4 regions of the Rhizobium sp. T1470 genome follow, and region 3 is predicted to be linked to each of the others. Evidence: predicted binding sites of a transcription regulator. Region 3 holds the regulator's gene; each other region holds the start of a gene.

Region 1 (4,414 bases), 330 kb from region 3:
GCGTGAATCGCTGTTGTCGAGGTCGACGACGTCGTAGTCGCCGCGGACGGTGAGCGGGCCGCGGGCGAGCCTTGCCATGATATCTTCATGTGTCTCGCGGCCGCGAGCCTCCAGGCGGCTTGCCAGCACCTCGGCACGCGCCGTCACATTGATAACCTTTAGCCGCGGAAAAACGGCCTTGAAATGGTGAAGCGCCGAACGGGAGCCATTGGCGACGACCAGATTTCCCTGCGCAAGGGATACCGACACCTCCGCCGGAATGCCATACTTCAGGCCGTGCGCTTCCCACCAAACCGAGAAGCTTCCGGCCTGCTCCATGGAGGCGAAGCCCTGGTCCGACACGGCGAGATGATGTTCCCCGCCGGCCTCGCTGTCACGGGTGATGACGCGACGGACGAAATGCACGTCCGGGCGTCCCCGGAAGTACTTGGCTGCGAGCGCCATCAGCGTGTCCTTGCCGGCGCCGCTCGGACCGACGACGACGACCATGATGCCGCGCTCGGTTCCGGGAACGATGTGGGGCTCGTGCGAGGGCATCATGCGACGCGGCGCCCTTCGCGCCAGACGGAGCGGGTGACGGGAACGCCGTGGTCGCGGAAAACGCGGACGACATCGGCGCGCAGACCGGTTGCGATGCGGCCGCGATCATTGAGGCTGACGGTACGGGCCGGCGTCGCGGTGACCATGGCGATCGCCTTCGGCAGCGAAATGCTCTCGACCTCGTCGGCAATGAGGAACGGCGCGTAGAGCAGGCTGAGCGGCACGTAATCCGAGGACAGCACGTCGAGGACGCCGCGTTCGGCGAGATCGCGGGCGGCGATGTTGCCGGAGTGCGACTTGCCGCGCACGATGTTCGGCGCGCCCATCAGCACGCTCATGCCGTGCTCATGCGAGGCCTTGGCGGCATCGAAGCTGGTCGGGAATTCCGCCAGGCGAACACCGTTTTCGATGGCTTCGTCGACATGCGCCAACGTTGCGTCGTCGTGGCTGGCAACGGTGATGCCACGCTCGGCGCAGACCTTGGCAATCGCGATGCGGTGCGGCGTGGAATTGCGCTCGGATTCGCCAACGCGCTTTTCGATGAAGCGGGCGAACTCGGCATCGGAGAGGCCGCGCTTCTTCTGGTAGTAGAAGATGTACTGGTCCATGGTCTGGAACTGACGCTGACCCGGGGCGTGGTCCATCAGCGATACGAGGCGAACGTAGGGATCGTTCTCGAAGTCGGCGAAATGTTCCAAAACATTGTCGGCGGAGACTTCGCAGCGCAGGTGGATCAGGTGCTCGGCGCGCAACCGACCTTCCTGCTCGGCCTTCTGGATGGCATCGGCCATCCCACGCATTTCGCCGTGCTCGAAGCCGCCGTCTTCGTCGGCTCCCATGCGCAGGCAGTCGAAAACGGTCGTGATGCCGGAGGTGACGATCTGGGCGTCGTGGGCCTGGATCGCCGCGATCATGTTCCAGCGCAGGCCGGGGCGCGGCGAATAGTGGCCCTCGAGATGATCGGTGTGCAGTTCGACGAGACCCGGGATCAGATAATCGCCTTCGAAATCCTCGCCGACCGTGGAGCTGCCCGTCGAGATGTCGGCGATCTTGCCGTCGCGGACGAGGACCGATCCTTCGACGATCTCATCCTCGAGGACAATGCGGGCGTTGGAGAAGACGGTTTCTGTGGTCATCGGATCAGGTCTTTCAGTTTTTGGCGCCAGCAAGCGGCCACCAGGAATGGGCTTTGAACGGCGCGCCACGCGCCTCTTCAACGAAAACGGCAAGGCCCGTGATCGCGAGCGGCCGGCCGGTGAACGCGGCAAAACGCTCGGTCAGAATGGCCTTCATCACGCCGGCGCGCTCCTCCGGCACCTGGCCGGTCAGCGTCATGTGGAAACCGAAGTCATCCATCACATAAGGATAGCCCCAGCGCAACAGATTGGCACGCTGGCTCTCGCTCAACGTCTCCGGGTTCCGGCGGGCAATGTCGACCTCCGACAGGGCGGCCCGGAACGGTTCGAAGAATTTTACCACCGTTGCCGCGAAATCTTGAAGCGGCGGGTGCAGCGAAGCCGGCACGAGAGCGAAAAACTTGCCCAACTGCCCCAGGACCAGCTCGGGGATTTCAAACGCCGGCGTGCGGGCGGCGAAATCCTCGGCGACTTGAAGCAGGTCCTGTTCGGTGACCGAGGCGGCGAGCGCGAAGGGGGCTTTGAGTGTCGCATGGAAGGCGTAGCGACGAGGCTCGGCGGTCAACTCGAACTGCTCGGCGGCAGGCAGGTCCGAATGATCGGGAGCCGGGTAAGTTTCGCCGGTGAAGGCATCACGGCCGAGCCAGAGCGCAGCCGTTCCGTTCAAAGGATCGTCCTTCGGCGGTGTGAAATAGAGTGCGTAGCGCAAGGCTCGTATCCTGGGAATCAATCGGAATGCGGATGGCAGTCTTCAGTGATTTGACCGCCACCGCAAGCTGGCTTCCGGCTAAAAGATTTCCGTGACAGAATGATGATGATCCCGAACGATCCCGCGCTTTTTCAGTGGACCTTGGTGCCCATCAGCCGGTGGCGCAGCGCGTTCGAGGCCATGTCGAACAGGAAGACGACGATGAGGATCAACAGCACCATGTAGGCGACGTTTTCCCAGTTGGCGTTGGTGCGCATCGCTTCCCAGAGCTTGAGGCCGATGCCGCCGGCACCGACGGCGCCGATGATGGTCGCACCGCGGACGTTCGATTCCCACTGGTAGAGCGTCTGGCTGACGAAGACCGGCACGATCTGCGGGATGATGCCGTAGCGATGGGTGAGCACGGTGGAGGCGCCCGTGGATTTGATGCCTTCGCGCGGCTTGTTGTCGATATTCTCGAGGCCTTCGGAATAGAGCTTGCCGAGCGTGCCAGTCTCCGTGAGGAAGATGGCGCCGCTGCCGGCGAGCGGACCGGGCCCGAAGGCACGGGTGAGGAACAGCGCCCAGATCAGCATGTCGACCGAGCGCAGGAAATCAAAGGCTCGCTTCAGCACCTGGTTGACCACGCGGTTCGGCGTGATGTTGCGCGCGGCGAAGAAGGCCAGCGGAAAGGCCAGCAGGGCGCCGAGCAGCGTGCCGAGGAAGGCCATGACGATGGTCTGGAACAGCTTGGTCCAGACGTCGCCATGCTGCCAGGCGCTGTTGTTCCAGACATTGTCGAAGGCGAGCGACAGGTTGGATTGGCCGGGCGTCAGTTCCGGCCCCGAAACAATCAGGCTCAGCACCTCGCCCACCGGCTTGTCGAAGAAGGGGGACTGGGTGTCGAAGACGAAATTCGCCCAGCCGAGGAAGCGCTTGCGCACCTTGACGCGATCAACCGAGATGCTGACATCGCCGGCAAAGCCGAGATCGGCCAGGACGTTGTCGTCATAGACCGTCATCCAGCTCGGCACGGGGCCGATAACCTTCGGCGCGCCGCTAGAGACTTCCACCGGCACGCTGACGCCGCGGGCAGTCACCGTCGTTTCCGTCTTGGAGACGGCAACAGTGCGGCCCGTGCCGCTGACCGAAACGGTGACGCTGCCATCCGGATTGTTGATGACCCAATTGGGATGCGGGTCGTCACCGAGCGGCGAGAAGCGCGGATATTTGACCGCAATGCCGTCGTCGCCGATACGGAACTCCGGCTGCACGTCGTAGCTCACCCACTGGCTGAGATAGAGGCCGACGCGCTCCCAATGGGCATCAGCAAGCAGTTTCGGCAGGTCGAAGAACCAGGTTGCGTAGAGCGCATAGACGAGCGTCGCGATGACGGCCATCAGACCGCCGAAGCGCTGCTGGAAGGAGCGTTTGAAATACTCCGGGTAGCGCTGCTCGATCTCATGCATCCGGTTGGCGTCGATCACCGTCATGGCGGACCTCAATGCTGCAAAAGGAAGGCGTGCTCGCCGACGAGGCGGCGGCGCAGCCATGCGGAGAACTGGTCGACCGCAACGATGGTGATGAAAAGCAAAAGGACGAGCGCGACCGTCTTGGCGCCGAACCCGCGCGAGATCGAGAGCTTCAGTTCCTCGCCGATACCGCCGCCGCCGACCGCACCGATGATGGTGGAGGCGCGGACGTTGACCTCAAGGCGCAGCAGTGCGTAGGAGACGAAGTTCGGCATGACCTGCGGCAGGGCGGCAAAACGCACGCGCTCCGACCAGCTGGCGCCGACGGCTTTCATGCCCTCGTCCGGCTTCATGTCGATGTTTTCGACGACTTCGTAGAAAAGTTTGCCGAGCGCGCCGATGGTGTGCAAGCTGACGGCGATGATGGCGGCGACCGGGCCGATCGACAGAATCGCCGAAAACAGGCCGGCGATGACGATCTCGGGAAAGGCGCGCAGGAATTCGGTGAGCCGCTTGGCAACGATGCGCAACGGATTGGAGGGCGCCAGATTGCGGGCGACAAGAAAGCTGAGCGGTAC
Region 2 (4,414 bases), 1.8 Mb from region 3:
GCAACCCGCCAAGATCGAACAATGTCGTGCCTGGCAAGGTGTCGACCAAGATATCTAGATCGCTATCGGGCCGATCCTCGCCGCGCGCCACGGAGCCGAAGACACGCGGGTTCGTCGCGTTGAAGCGCTTCGTCGCTTCGCGGATCGCCTGCCTGTTCTTCTCCAGCACTTCTGAGGGCTTCATGGCGCAACTATAAGTCACGGAGGCAAAAGAGAAAAGCCGTACGACTGGGCAGTCTCAACGCCCCGGCAACATCGTTTCGAGGCGCACCAGCGCAATGCGCTCGACCTCAGCCATGGCGGTGGTGAACTCCTCGTCGCGGCTGTTGTCGATGCGCTTTTCGAAGGCCGCGAGAATATCGTCCTTGTTCAGCCCCTTTACGGCGATGATGAACGGAAAGCCGAATTTTTCGACATAGGCGGCGTTGAGTTCGGTGAACCGTGCGTGCTCCTCGGCGCTCAGGCGATCGAGCCCGGCGCCGGCCTGTTCCTTTTTGCTGTCTTCCGTCAGCTCGCCTGCTATCGCAAGGCGCCCGGCAAGATCGGGATGAGCGCGCAGCACGCCGAGCCTCTCTTCCGGGCTTGCTGCACGAAAGATGGCGACGAGCGCCGTGTGCACACGATCCACGGTCAGTTCATCACCGATGAAACCGTCGTCATAGGTGCGCTCGGCAACGAACGGCGAATGCTCAAAGACGCCGCCATAACGTGATACGAACTCGTCCCGCGAAAGCATCAGATCGTCTCCGGCTTGTGGTGGGCATGCCAGTGCTGTGCGATCTCGATGCGCCGCGGGATCCACACCTTGTCATGCTTCAGCACGTATTCCATGAACCGCTTCAGCGCCGCCGCGCGGCCCGGGCGACCGACAAGTCGGCAGTGCAGGCCGACCGACATCATCTTGGGGCTGCCTGCCTTGCCTTCGTCATACAGCGTATCAAAGGCATCCTTGAGGTAGGTGAAAAACTGGTCGCCCGAATTGAAGCCCTGTGGCGTGGCAAACCGCATGTCGTTGGTTTCGAGCGTATAGGGAATGATGAGGAACGGATTGTCATCGATGCCCTTCACCCAAAACGGCAGGTCGTCGGCATAGGAGTCAGAAGAATAGAGGAACCCTCCCTCTTCCATAACGAGACGCAGCGTGTTGTCCGAGGGCTTGCCCTGATACATGCCGTAGGGACGCTCGCCGGTCAGCGCCGTGTGCAGGCGCACGGCTTCCTGAATATGCTTGCGCTCGACGTCTTCCTGGAAGTCCTTGTATTCCAGCCAGCGGTAGCCATGGCTGGCGATTTCCCAGCCGGCTTCCTTCATGGCCGCGACGGCCTCGGGGTTGCGCGCCATGGCGAGCGTCACGCCATAAACGGTCGCCTGTACCTTGAGTTCCGTGAACAGGCGCCACAACCGCCAGAAACCGGCGCGCGAGCCATATTCATAGATCGACTCCATGTTGAGGTTGCGTTGGCTCTGCCAGGGTGCAGCGCCGACGATTTCCGACAGAAGGTTTTCGGAGGCCGGATCGCCGTCTAGAATGCAGCTCTCGCCGCCCTCTTCGTAATTGATGACGAACTGGACGGCCACGCGGGCATCGCCCGGCCACTTCGGATCGGGCGTATTGCGTCCATAGCCGATGAGATTGCGCGGATAGGTCTCGGATACCATGAAATCACCTTCCTGAAAGTCGGCGAAACGGTAACATCCGCAGACGGAATGTCGAGACGGAAAGTACGCAACAGAGTTTCGCCTTTGCGGCACAAACCCTTAGGCTAACGCAGGAACACGATCCCGCCGAGCGCTGACCTTGCCCATCGGATGCAGCGAATGCACGCGAAACGGCCCGCCATTCCCTTCCTCGATCATCAACGCAACGTTGGCGACCTTCACGCGATCGGCAAGTACCGGCTCGAAGACGGCCCGAAGCGCCTGCTCGACCCGTGGCATGTCGCAGTGGCTGACGGGGCCGGTCAGCGGCATGTGAAAACGAAATTCGTCCATCACATAGGGGCTTCCCCAGCGGTGCAGATTGGCGAACTGCGCCGCAGATAGACCACCCGGATCGGTCCGCTCGATTTCCGCCTCGCTCAACGGCGCGCGGAATCGATCGAACTCCTGAACAACGGCACTGGCAAGGTAGTGGGCGTGTTCGCAGGGCAGCGACGGAACGAGACTGTAGAACGCACCGAGCCGGGCCACCTCCAGACGATTGATGTGAAACGGCGTCAGTGTGCCGCAGAAGCGCATAAGATCGCGCAAAAGTTGCGCCTCCGTCACATCGGCGGCAAGGCGAAAGGGTGCCTTCAGGACACCGTGAAAACCATAGCGGCGCGGCATCGCCGTATGGAAAGCGATCTCGTGAATGCTCAGGCCGCGTATTGCGGTCGGCTCGACCGTCTCGCCGGAAAACACGTTCCGACCCAACCAATTTGCGGCCACATATGAGAGCGGGTCGCTCGCAGCGGGCGTGAAGCAAATCGCATAGCGCATCACATTTCCTCCGTAGACAAACGGCGCAGCCCTCCGTCGGCGCCGCGATTGCGCTAGCAGATAGGTGATTTGCGTGACAGATTGACGAAAGGCAGGAAACGCTAATTCACGTTTAGCGTGACGCTACGCGGATGTGATTGGCAAGCAGGAAGCTTTCGGGCAGCGCAAAGGGCGGCTGACGACCGGCGGCCAGGTGGACCGCGACCGCCGCCAGATGGTGCGCCAGACCGAAGCTGACCTTGAAGCCGCCCGTCAAGGCGACAAGGCTGTCATGATCTGGATGCGCGCCAACCATCGGATCACGGTCGATCGCCTTCGGCCGCAGACCGGCCCATCGTTCGACAATGGGCGCGCCTTGCAATGCCGGCACCAGTTGTGCGGCTGCCTCAATCAGTGCGTCCAGCTGTCGATCGGTCGAGAACGGCTCGTCGAAGCGAACCTCGCTCGTGCTGCCGATGGCGACATGACCGCCCTCATGCGCAACAATATACAGCCCATCGCGGAAGATCGTCGGCATGGACGGGTCCACGTCGACTTTCAGCAATGCCGCCTGGCCTTTGACGGGCTGGCCGAGCGGCCTTGAAAGACCCCCGGTGCTGCGCTCGAGCAAGGGAAAGGATTGGTGGCCCGCGGCCACAATGCATTGGCTGAAAGTAACGTCGCCCATGCTGGTCTTTGCGACCTTGCGCTGAAGATCGAAACCATCGACCGAAACGTGCTCGGCAACGCGGACATGCCGTGCGTCACGCAGGAATGCAGCGAGTACAGCGATGAGAGAGAGCGGGGCAACTCTGGCGGCAAGCGTGTCGTGCACGAAGCCACTTTGGCCAGCCGCTCCGTCGAGCCAATTCTCTTGGGGAGGCCTGTCGAGCACATGCCAGTGGAAGCGCCGCTCGCCCGCGATCCAGCGCTCCTCAGCATCCCGGGAATGGCCAAGCGCGATCTTACGCAAATGCGGCTTCGGCAACGGAATGAGACGCCCTGAGCGGCGATAGCCGGTGGAAAGGCCCGTCTGCTGTTCCAACGCTGCAATCTCCGCTTCCAGCGAAACCAGCGCATCGAACTGAAATTGCTTCTTGGCGTTCCACTTGTCCGGCATATGCGCCATGAGGGCTCCCAGCAGGCCACCGCTTGCGCCGTGGCCGAGCCGATCGGCGTCGACGAGCAACGCATCGATGCCGAGACGCTCCGCGTGAACTGCCGCCCACAGCCCCATGATCCCGCCGCCGACGATCAGCAGGGCAGTCGATGATTGACCGGAAGACAAGGCCGGACTATCGGCTTTGGTCATGACAGATACGGATCCCGAAAAAATCGCTGGCGCGCACCAGCCGCTTGAGTGGCGCGACGGCGATATGCCCTATTCACCGGCCTTTGGCGACCATTTTTATTGCCAGACTGACGGCAGGTTGGAATGCGGGCATGTCTTCCTTGCCGGCAACGGCCTGCCGCAACGCTGGCAGGTTCACGGCGACTTCCTGATCGGCGAGCTCGGCTTCGGCACCGGTTTGAACTTTGCCGAGACATGGCGCCAGTGGAAGCTCAATCGGCGCACGGGGCAGCAACTGCACTTCATGTCGTTCGAGCTTTATCCGATGCACCGCGAGGAAATCGATCGTGCGCTTTCTCATTGGACCGAGATCGATGCCGAACGGCAAGCCCTGGCGGCAGCATGGCCAGAAACGCCGCAGGCAACGGTATCGCTGAGGCTTGATGACCAGACATCCCTCAGCGTCGTCTGCGGCCGCGCTCTTGAAGGCGTTGCGGCCACCGAGGCCGGCTTCGATGCCTGGTATCTCGATGGCTTCGCCCCGTCGCGCAACGCCGACATGTGGTCTGCGGAATTGATGCACCTCGTCTGCGACAAGACGAAGCCGAACGGAACCTTTGCGACCTATGCCGCGGCCGGCTTTGTCCGGCGCAACCTGATTGC
Region 3 (4,414 bases):
CAGCTGGCGCATGCCGACGTCGAAGGAGACGCGGGTACGGGTCGAAGGCTTCTCGAAGATCATCGCGAGCATCTTGCCGGCGAGCGGCTTGTCGCCTTGCCCAGCCTTGAAGGCCTGCTTGCGGGACATGGCGTCATCCATGATGAGCCGCAGGTCTGATGCCGCAACGACGGAGAGATCGAGAAAGTGTTTGGTGGAAGCCATTGTCTTTACCTATCAGGCCCGCCTTGCGGCAGGCATTATCCATTAAGCCGTCTTCTTGACCTTCGAAGCGCGCACGCTTTCGGCGGCACGCTCAAGGCGGGCGAGGCCCTCACGAGCTTCGTCCGGTGTGACGACCAGAGGCGGCAGAAGACGGATGACGTTGTCGCCAGCGGGAACGCCGAGCAGATGAGCGTCACGGATTGCCTGCAGCAGCTCGGAAGACGGCACGGCTGCCTTGACGCCGAGCAGTAGTCCCTCGCCGCGAACGTCCTCGATGATATCAGGATAGCGATCCTTGAGCGAGGCGAGCCCTTGGCGGAAAACCAGCGAGACGTCGCGCACCTGCTGCAGGAAGCCGTCCGCGAGGATCACGTCGAGCACGGCACTGCCTACAGCCATGGCAAGCGGATTGCCGCCATAAGTGGAGCCATGCGTGCCGGCCTTCATGCCGGACGCTGCCTCTGCAGTCGCAAGGCAGGCGCCGAGCGGGAAGCCGCCACCGATGCCCTTGGCCACTGCCATGATGTCAGGGGTGGCGCCGGACCATTCATGTGCAAACAGCTTGCCCGTGCGGCCCATGCCGGTCTGCACTTCGTCGAAGACCAGCAGCAGACCGTGCTCGTCGCAGATCTCACGAAGTGCCTTCAGGAACTGGTTGGTCGCCGCACGGACGCCACCCTCCCCCTGGACAGGCTCGATGAGGATCGCGGCCGTCTCGTTTGTGATGGCGCTGCGGACGGCATCGAGATCGCCAAAAGGAACCTGATCGAAGCCGGGCGCCTTCGGACCGAAGCCTTCGAGGTACTTCTCCTGGCCACCCGCAGCGATCGTCGCCAGCGTGCGGCCATGGAAGGCACCTTCGAACGTGATGATATGAAACCGCTCGGGGTGGCCCTTCGAAAACTGATAGCGGCGCGCCGTCTTGATCGCGCATTCCAGGGCTTCCGCGCCGGAGTTCGTAAAGAACACCTTTTCGGCGAATGTAGCCTCGGTCAGCCGCTTCGCGAGCACTTCCTGACCCGGGATTTCGTAGATATTGGACAGGTGCCAGACCTTGTCGGCCTGCTCCTTCAGCGCACCCACCACATGCGGATGGCTGTGGCCGACGGAGGTAACGGCAACGCCTGCGCCGAAGTCAAGATATCGCTCGCCCGTTTCGGTGATCAGCCACACGCCTTCCCCTCGCTCGAACCGCAGCGGGGCACGAGAGTAGGTGTCGTAAAGCGCGGCTTCAGCCATGGCGCGATCTCCTGTCAATAACCATCAGCAGCCGGACGCCGGCTAAGGAATGCAGGTCCGGAAATTAAAAATGCCGCCTTTCGGCGGCGAGCAGCACTATTTACTTTTCGCACTGCAATGTCAACAAAACTGAGGTTTTGATGCATGCGTCAAGCGGCGATCGGGAGGCTCCGGATCTATCAACAATTAATGTTGCAGAAATGACTCTCGCGCCCAGCAAGTTGGGGAAAACCTGAGAATCGATTCGCCGAGATTCAACCGACTCTTGTCACGGAGTCAGCCTCACACTAGGTTAAAACTCAATTACTAGACTGCATGCGGCGGAACTAGTCACCAAAATCGAGCAAGCGTTTCTTGCTTCGGATACGTCCGGGGCAACGGTGAGGGATTCTGCCTACACCAACGCTAATAAGGCGGAGACAGGGGCATGAACTGGACAGACGAGCGCGTTGAAAAACTGAAGAAGCTTTGGTCAGAGGGCCTGAGCGCCAGCCAGATCGCAGCGCAACTTGGCGGTGTAAGCCGTAACGCCGTCATTGGCAAAGTTCACCGTTTGAGTTTGCCCGGTCGTGCCAAGGCCGGCGGCTCGACGACCACCGTCAGAACGCCCAAGCGCACCACATCGGCGCCGCGCGCACCGAACTACGCATCGCGGATCACCACGCGTACCGTCACCCGCCAGCAGGGTGCAACGATGCTCAAGGAAGAGATCGAGATCGACACGGTCGAGGAAGTCCGCTTCCGCCCGGCCGCAAATGTGGTCGTCCCGATTTCGCGTCGCCTCGGCCTGACGGAACTGACCGAGCGCACCTGCAAGTGGCCGGTCGGCGATCCGCTGAAGGACGACTTCCACTTCTGCGGCTGCGAGTCCCCGGATTCCTCCCCGTATTGCACGTACCATCAGCGCATGGCCTACCAGCCGGTCAATGAGCGCCGCAAGGCCGCTAACCGGGTCGCCTGATGCGCAAGCCGGATAAGGAATAAAGAAAACGGGCCCGCGCGGGCCCGTTTTTTTGTTTCCGAGATGAAAGCCGCTCGGTCCCCATCGAAGCCTTATGCTTCCATGGAATATCCGGCGCCGCGCACGGTGCGGATGACATCCTGCATGTTGGAGAAGTTCAGCGCCTTGCGCAGGCGACCGACATGGACGTCGACGGTGCGTTCGTCCACATAGATATCGTGACCCCAGACGCCGTCGAGGAGCTGTGAACGCGAGAAGACGCGTCCGGGGGACGCCATCAGGAACTCGAGGAGCCGGAACTCGGTTGGGCCGAGGCGGACTTCACGGCTCTTGCGATGAACGCGATGCGTCTCGCGGTCGAGCTCGATGTCGCCGCACTTCAGCAGCGTGGAGAGCACCTCCGGCTTGGCGCGACGAAGCATTGCCTTGACGCGCGCGACAAGCTCCGGCGTCGAAAACGGCTTGACGACGTAGTCGTCGGCGCCGGTGGAGAGACCGCGAACGCGTTCGCTTTCCTCGCCGCGAGCCGTCAGCATGATGATGGGAAGGCGCTCGGTTTCCGGTCGCATACGCAGACGCCGGCAGAGCTCGATGCCGGACACACCCGGCAGCATCCAATCCAGGATCAAAAGGTCTGGCGTGCGTTCCTGCAGCCGGATCTCGGCCTCGTCGCCGCGCAGGATGGTATCGACCTCAAAACCTTCAGCTTCAAGGTTATAGCGAAGAAGCACGCTCAGTGCTTCTTCGTCTTCAACGACAGCTACTTTAGGGATCATTCGTTTCGGTCTCCTGGGGGCGCGGTCGCAGAACGACTATTCCGTGACGGCGCCGACGGTGTTGGCGGTATCGTCCTTCGGACGTTCGCCTTCCGGCTGAGCACCGGTGGCCATGTAATAGATGGTCTCGGCAATGTTGGTGGCGTGGTCGCCGATGCGCTCGATGTTCTTGGCGCAGAACAGAAGATGCGTGCAGCTGGTGATGTTGCGCGGATCTTCCATCATGTAGGTGAGCATCTCGCGGAACAGCGAGGTGTACATCGCGTCGATTTCCTCGTCGCGCTCGCGGATCGACTTTGCCTTGTCGGCAGCACGGCTGGTATAGACGTCGAGGACTTCCTTGAGCTGGACGAGCGCCAGTTCGGAAAGGTGCTCGAGGCCGCGGGCGAGCTTGCGCGGCACGCCGGCACTCTGGACAGCAATGACGCGCTTGGCGGTGTTCTTGCCGAGATCGCCGACGCGCTCAAGATCGGCCGCGATGCGGATCGAACCCATGATCTCGCGGAGGTCGGCCGCCATCGGCTGGCGACGGGCGATCGTAACGATTGCCTTGTCACCGATCTCGCGTTCAGCGTGGTCGAGGATCACGTCGTCAGAAATGACCTTCTGGGCCAGGGCAGTATCGCCGTTTACAAGAGCGCGAACGGCATCCGAGACCATCTGCTCGGCCAGGCCGCCCATTTCCGAGATACGGCGGGACAGGAACTTCAAATCATCGTCGTAGGCAGAAAAGATATGTGTCGATGCCATAGGGATCATCCTTGAATATCGTGAGTGTTACCGACGCCGGCGATCAACCGAAGCGCCCCATGATGTAGTCCTGGGTGCGCGGATCGTCCGGGTTGGTGAACATCTTGTCGGTATCGTTCTCCTCGACGAGGTTGCCGAGGTGGAACATGGCGGTGCGCTGCGAAACACGGGCAGCCTGCTGCATCGAGTGCGTCACGATGACGATCGTGTAGTTCTCGCGAAGCTCGTGGATCAGCTCCTCGACCTTTGCCGTCGCAATCGGATCGAGCGCAGAGCACGGCTCGTCCATCAGGATCACTTCAGGGCTCACGGCAACGGCGCGGGCGATGCAGAGGCGCTGCTGCTGGCCACCGGAAAGGCCGGTGCCGGCTTCATGAACACGATCCTTCACTTCGTTCCACAGGCCGGCGCGCTGCAGGCTGAGTTCGACGATCTGATCCATGTCGGCCTTCGACTTGGCGAGACCGTGGATGCGCGGGCCGTA
Region 4 (4,414 bases), on a different replicon from region 3:
GCGGTCGCACTTGGCGGTTTACCCAACTCCCACCCCGTCGATGATGGCGGTGTGGAACTCCAGGTCGGCCCTCGCCACATAACCGATGGACATCACGCGACGATATGATCGCAGCTGGAACTGCAGAGCTGGTGTCTTGACCCATCATCGGATCAAACGTGTGCCAATCGTGCACAGCAGAGCGTTTGGCGCCAAAATCTCCTTTCAATCTGGCACGGACCGGCAACCGTTCCTGGCCTGGTCTTACAATCGCTCAACGGTCGCATTGTCAGCACGATGCCGTCGGAGACCGAAGTGTCGACATTGGTTCGGCCGTCTCCGAGTCACCCGATACTGTTCACGATCTGATAGGTTAGTGCCGCAATGGCCGCAGTAGCGGGCAGAGTTATCACCCACGCGACGACGATGTTGCCCGCCAATCCCCACCGTACCGCGGAAAGGCGCCGTGCGGCGCCGACGCCGATGATTGCACCTGTGATCGTATGGGTCGTCGAGACGGGGATACCGAGCCATGTCGCGGCAAACAACGTCAGCGCGCCACCTGTCTCCGCGCAGAAGCCCTGCATTGGATTCAGCCGTGTGATCTTGGAGCCCATCGTATGAACGATCCGCCAGCCGCCGAACAATGTTCCGAGCGCCATTGCGGATTGGCAGGACAGGACGACCCAGAAAGGCACGTGGAATTCCCCTCCGCCGTAACCCTGTGAGTAGAGAAGCACGGCGATGATCCCCATTGTCTTCTGGGCGTCGTTACCACCATGGCCGAGCGAATAGAGGGAAGCGGAGACAAACTGCAGGACGCGAAATGTGCTGTCGACGAAAAAGGGCGTCTGCCGGAGGAAGATCCATGTCACGCACAGGACAAGGAAAAGCGCCAGAACGAAGCCCAGAAGCGGAGATAGCACGATAGCGCCGGCCGTTTTCAATAACCCCGACCATACAATGGCGCTCGTACCGGTTTTGGCCAACCCGGAACCGACCAGGCCACCGACCAGCGCATGCGAGGAACTCGACGGTATGCCGAACATCCAGGTGACGATATTCCAGACGATGGCGCCCATCAGCGCGGCGAAGATGACTTGCGGCGTGACGATACCTGGATCGATGATACCGGTGCCCAGTGTTTCTGCCACATGCAGGCCGAAGAACAGGAAGGCGATGAAATTGAAGAAGGCGGCCCACAATACCGCATATTGCGGCCGCAAGACCCGGGTCGAGACGATGGTGGCAATCGAGTTGGCGGCATCGTGCAGTCCGTTCAAAAAATCGAAAAACAACGCGACCGCGATAAGGCCCGCAAGAAGCGGGAATGCGAGGGTGGCCTCCATCAGACGTTCTCGATCACGATGCCGTTGATTTCATTGGCGACGTCTTCGAAGCGGTCGACGACCTTCTCCAACTCGCCATAGATCTCGCTGCCGATAATGTAGGCCATCGGGTTTGTCGCGCCGTGGCGGCGAAACAGATCCTTCAGGCCTTGGTCGTGCAGTTCATCGGAACGACCTTCAACCTTTACCACCTCTTCGGTCAGGACGCCGAGGTGCTGCGCATTGGCGGCCATGCGATCCAGAAGGGGAATTGCTTCGGCCACGAGCTTGGCGGCCTGAACGATGACGCCGCCCATCTCCTGCATGCCGGGATCGAAACTGGTCTGTTCGAACAATCGGATGGTCTTGACCGTCTTGTGCATCATGTCGATGGCGTCGTCCATCGACATGATGAGATCCTTGATATCTCCCCGGTCGAATGGCGTTATGAAACTTTTCCGGACTGCGAGCAGTACCTCGCGCGTAATGTCGTCCGCCTCGTCTTCGAGCGCGATGATGCGTTCACAATGCTGTTGCGTATCCTTTCCGGCAAGCAAGGCGTTCAGCGCTTCTGCCGCGCTGACCGTTGTGCGCGAATGCCTCGCAAAGAGATCAAAGAACCGATCTTCTCGCGGCATCAGTTTACGAAACCATTTCACTATTGGTGCTCCCAATTCCAGCTGTCATAAATCCGTCATAAAAGACCGAGCACGACATGAAAAGGTGACATGCCTTCGAAACGACGTCCTCAACAGGTTCGCAATGGGATTCGAGCCGCCTACCCCGGATCACCTCTGCGTCGCCGGTTTTGATGATATCGAGCAATCGTCATGGTCGTCCTGCCAGTTGACAACGTTCGCACAGCCGGTCACTGCGATTTGATTGGGAGGTACAGAACTCGATGGGCGTTCGGTGGAATTGCATGCGGATCTGATCTGGCGCGACTCAGTGCGGGCAGGGTGAACACGAGCCTCTCATCCCTAATCGACCAAGAAATCGCTTTCATCGTGAGCGGTTCCCCGACAGACGACAGATGATCGTGGCATTATATATGATTGTTTATATGGGATAAAATTGTTTTTATGACAGTTTTGTGACAATGCGTCTTGCAAACACCATCGTCCTGCAGAAGCATAGTCAGCTAATGAACATTGACGGTCTGTCACTCGTGCCAGATATGCGGTGACGATGTCGGATTGTCATCTTGAGGATTGAACGGGGCGAGCTTCTCCAGAGCCGGACCATTAAGCCGGATGGGAGGCCCGTGGTGGAAACGAATGCCTAAGAAGAAGAATAAAACCTATCTCGGGCAACTGGCGGAAGCGGCAGACAAGCTGTTTCATGGCCAGGCGGTCGATCAGTACGCCGCCATTTGCTACAGACGGCGGCCGGATAACCAGGCGATCGAGGTTCTGTTGATCACGTCGCGTGAGACCGGTCGCTGGGTTATTCCGAAGGGCTGGGCCATGGACAAGCGGCTGCCGCATCAGGTTGCTGAGCGGGAGGCTTGGGAAGAGGCTGGTGTTAAGGGCAAGGCGAAGAAGAAGCCATTTGGTTATTACACGTACCTGAAGACGCTGGACACTGGTGGCAAGGTCCCCTCGATCGTGCAGGTCCACTTGGTCGAAGTCGTTGCACTGCAGACGGAGTTTAAGGAGAAAGGCCAGAGGTCGATTGCCTGGTTCCCGCCTCATGAGGCGGCGACGCACGTTCGGGAACCGGAACTCAAGGGACTGTTGGGAAAGGTCGAGAGCTTATTGGGGCGTCAGGCAACCGGTGGAACGGTGGATCGTAAAGCAAGCTGAGATGGCGGCCGGAAACAAGCCCGGCCGCTGCCCTTTTCTTATTGCTGGGCCAGGGGGCTCGCACGTTTCGCCAGTAGGCTGTTCACAGCAGCGGCTACCACGATGTTTGCAGCGAGAGCGAGAAGCCCGGTGTACATCGTGAAACTCGTGTCGCCGATGGAAACCATATGGAGCGGCTTCCAACCGGCATCCCAGACCAGGAACGTGCCGCCGAAGAAACCCACGAACCACCCTGCGAGCAGGCCCGGCGCACGGAACCAGTTGGTGTAGAGGCCGAAGACCAGCGCCGGAAGCGTCTGCAGGACCCAGATGCCCCCGAGAAGCTGAAGGTCGAGCGCAAACTGCGTCGGCAGGAAGATGATGACGAGAAGCGCGCCGACCTTGACGACGAGCGACGTCACCTTCGCGACCTTGGCTTCACCGGCATCCGTCACCTGCGGATTGACATAGGCCTTCCAGAAATTGCGGGTGAAGAGGTTGGCCGCCCCAATGCTCATCACTGCCGCCGGTACCAGCGCGCCGATGGCAATCGCCGAGAAAGCAAAGCCCGCAAACCAGCTGGGAAACAGCGTCTGGAAGAGTGCCGGAACGACGTCGTTGGCGCTGTCGAGCTTCAAGCCGGCGGCGTGTCCCATGTAGCCGAGCAGCGCCAGAAGGCCGAGCAGCAAAGTATAGGCCGGCAGCAGCACTGCGTTCTTGCGGATCGTGTTGCCGCTGTTGGCGGCGAAGACGCCGGTCAGCGTATGGGGATACATGAAGGCCGCAAGCGCCGAACCGAGCGCCAGCGTCGCGTAGGCGACATACTGGTTGGGTGCCAGGAGCAGGCTGCCGGAGCCCTTCGCCTGGAACGCCGCATCGGCGGCGGCAAAGACATTGGCATAACCACCGAGCTTCGAGGGAATGAGCGCCACGGCGGCGATCACGACGATGTAGATCATGATGTCCTTGACGAAGGCGATCAGCGCCGGCGCCCGCAGGCCTGCCGAATAGGTATAGAGCGCAAGCACGATGAAGGCGATCGCCAGCGGCACCTCGCCGTGCAGACCGAGCGCCTTGAGCGCTGCGGTCATGCCGACCAGCTGCAAGGCGATATAGGGCATCGTGGCGATCACACCGGTTGCAGCGACGGCCAGCTCCAGCCCGCGCGAACCATACTGGCCGTGAACCACATCACCTGCGGTCACGTAGCCGAAATCCCTCGCCCGTTTCCACAGCACAGGCATGACCATGAAGACGAAGGGATAGACGACGATGGTGTAAGGCAGCGCAAAGAAGCCGTAAGCGCCGACGGTATAGACCAGC

Evidence for each region. The regulator PhoB, encoded in region 3, activates phosphate uptake and scavenging genes when phosphate is short. The targets are predictions, from matches to a motif close to TGTCATNNANCTGTCAT.
Region 1: WGT02_RS02465 (DUF1045 domain-containing protein) is a predicted target of PhoB. The motif match lies at 2,477-2,493, and genes of this name have one in related genera.
Region 2: WGT02_RS16190 (DUF1045 domain-containing protein) is a predicted target of PhoB. The motif match lies at 2,555-2,571, and genes of this name have one in related genera.
Region 4: WGT02_RS38220 (DUF47 domain-containing protein) is a predicted target of PhoB. The motif match lies at 1,989-2,005, and genes of this name have one in related genera.

The regions. Positions count from the first base shown of each region.
Region 1 covers NZ_CP148091.1:496,559-500,972, reverse strand. The annotation lists gene phnN (phosphonate metabolism protein/1,5-bisphosphokinase (PRPP-forming) PhnN) at 1-540, opposite strand, end outside; gene WGT02_RS02470 (alpha-D-ribose 1-methylphosphonate 5-triphosphate diphosphatase) at 537-1,676, opposite strand; gene WGT02_RS02465 (DUF1045 domain-containing protein) at 1,690-2,385, opposite strand; gene phnE (phosphonate ABC transporter, permease protein PhnE) at 2,517-3,857, opposite strand; gene phnE (phosphonate ABC transporter, permease protein PhnE) at 3,866-4,414, opposite strand, start outside.
Region 2 covers NZ_CP148091.1:3,208,068-3,212,481, forward strand. The annotation lists gene WGT02_RS16175 (nucleotidyltransferase family protein) at 1-184, opposite strand, end outside; gene uraD (2-oxo-4-hydroxy-4-carboxy-5-ureidoimidazoline decarboxylase) at 239-736, opposite strand; gene puuE (allantoinase PuuE) at 736-1,659, opposite strand; gene WGT02_RS16190 (DUF1045 domain-containing protein) at 1,759-2,481, opposite strand; gene WGT02_RS16195 (FAD-binding oxidoreductase) at 2,594-3,772, opposite strand; gene mnmD (tRNA (5-methylaminomethyl-2-thiouridine)(34)-methyltransferase MnmD) at 3,771-4,414, shown strand, end outside.
Region 3 covers NZ_CP148091.1:826,761-831,174, reverse strand. The annotation lists gene argF (ornithine carbamoyltransferase) at 1-204, opposite strand, end outside; gene WGT02_RS04155 (aspartate aminotransferase family protein) at 247-1,443, opposite strand; gene WGT02_RS04150 (GcrA family cell cycle regulator) at 1,871-2,404, shown strand; gene phoB (phosphate regulon transcriptional regulator PhoB) at 2,497-3,180, opposite strand; gene phoU (phosphate signaling complex protein PhoU) at 3,217-3,930, opposite strand; gene pstB (phosphate ABC transporter ATP-binding protein PstB) at 3,974-4,414, opposite strand, start outside.
Region 4 covers NZ_CP148094.1:784,029-788,442, forward strand. The annotation lists gene WGT02_RS38215 (inorganic phosphate transporter) at 324-1,328, opposite strand; gene WGT02_RS38220 (DUF47 domain-containing protein) at 1,328-1,969, opposite strand; partial or broken gene WGT02_RS38225 (LacI family transcriptional regulator) at 2,091-2,270, shown strand; gene WGT02_RS38230 (NUDIX hydrolase) at 2,585-3,112, shown strand; gene mctP (monocarboxylate uptake permease MctP) at 3,151-4,414, opposite strand, start outside.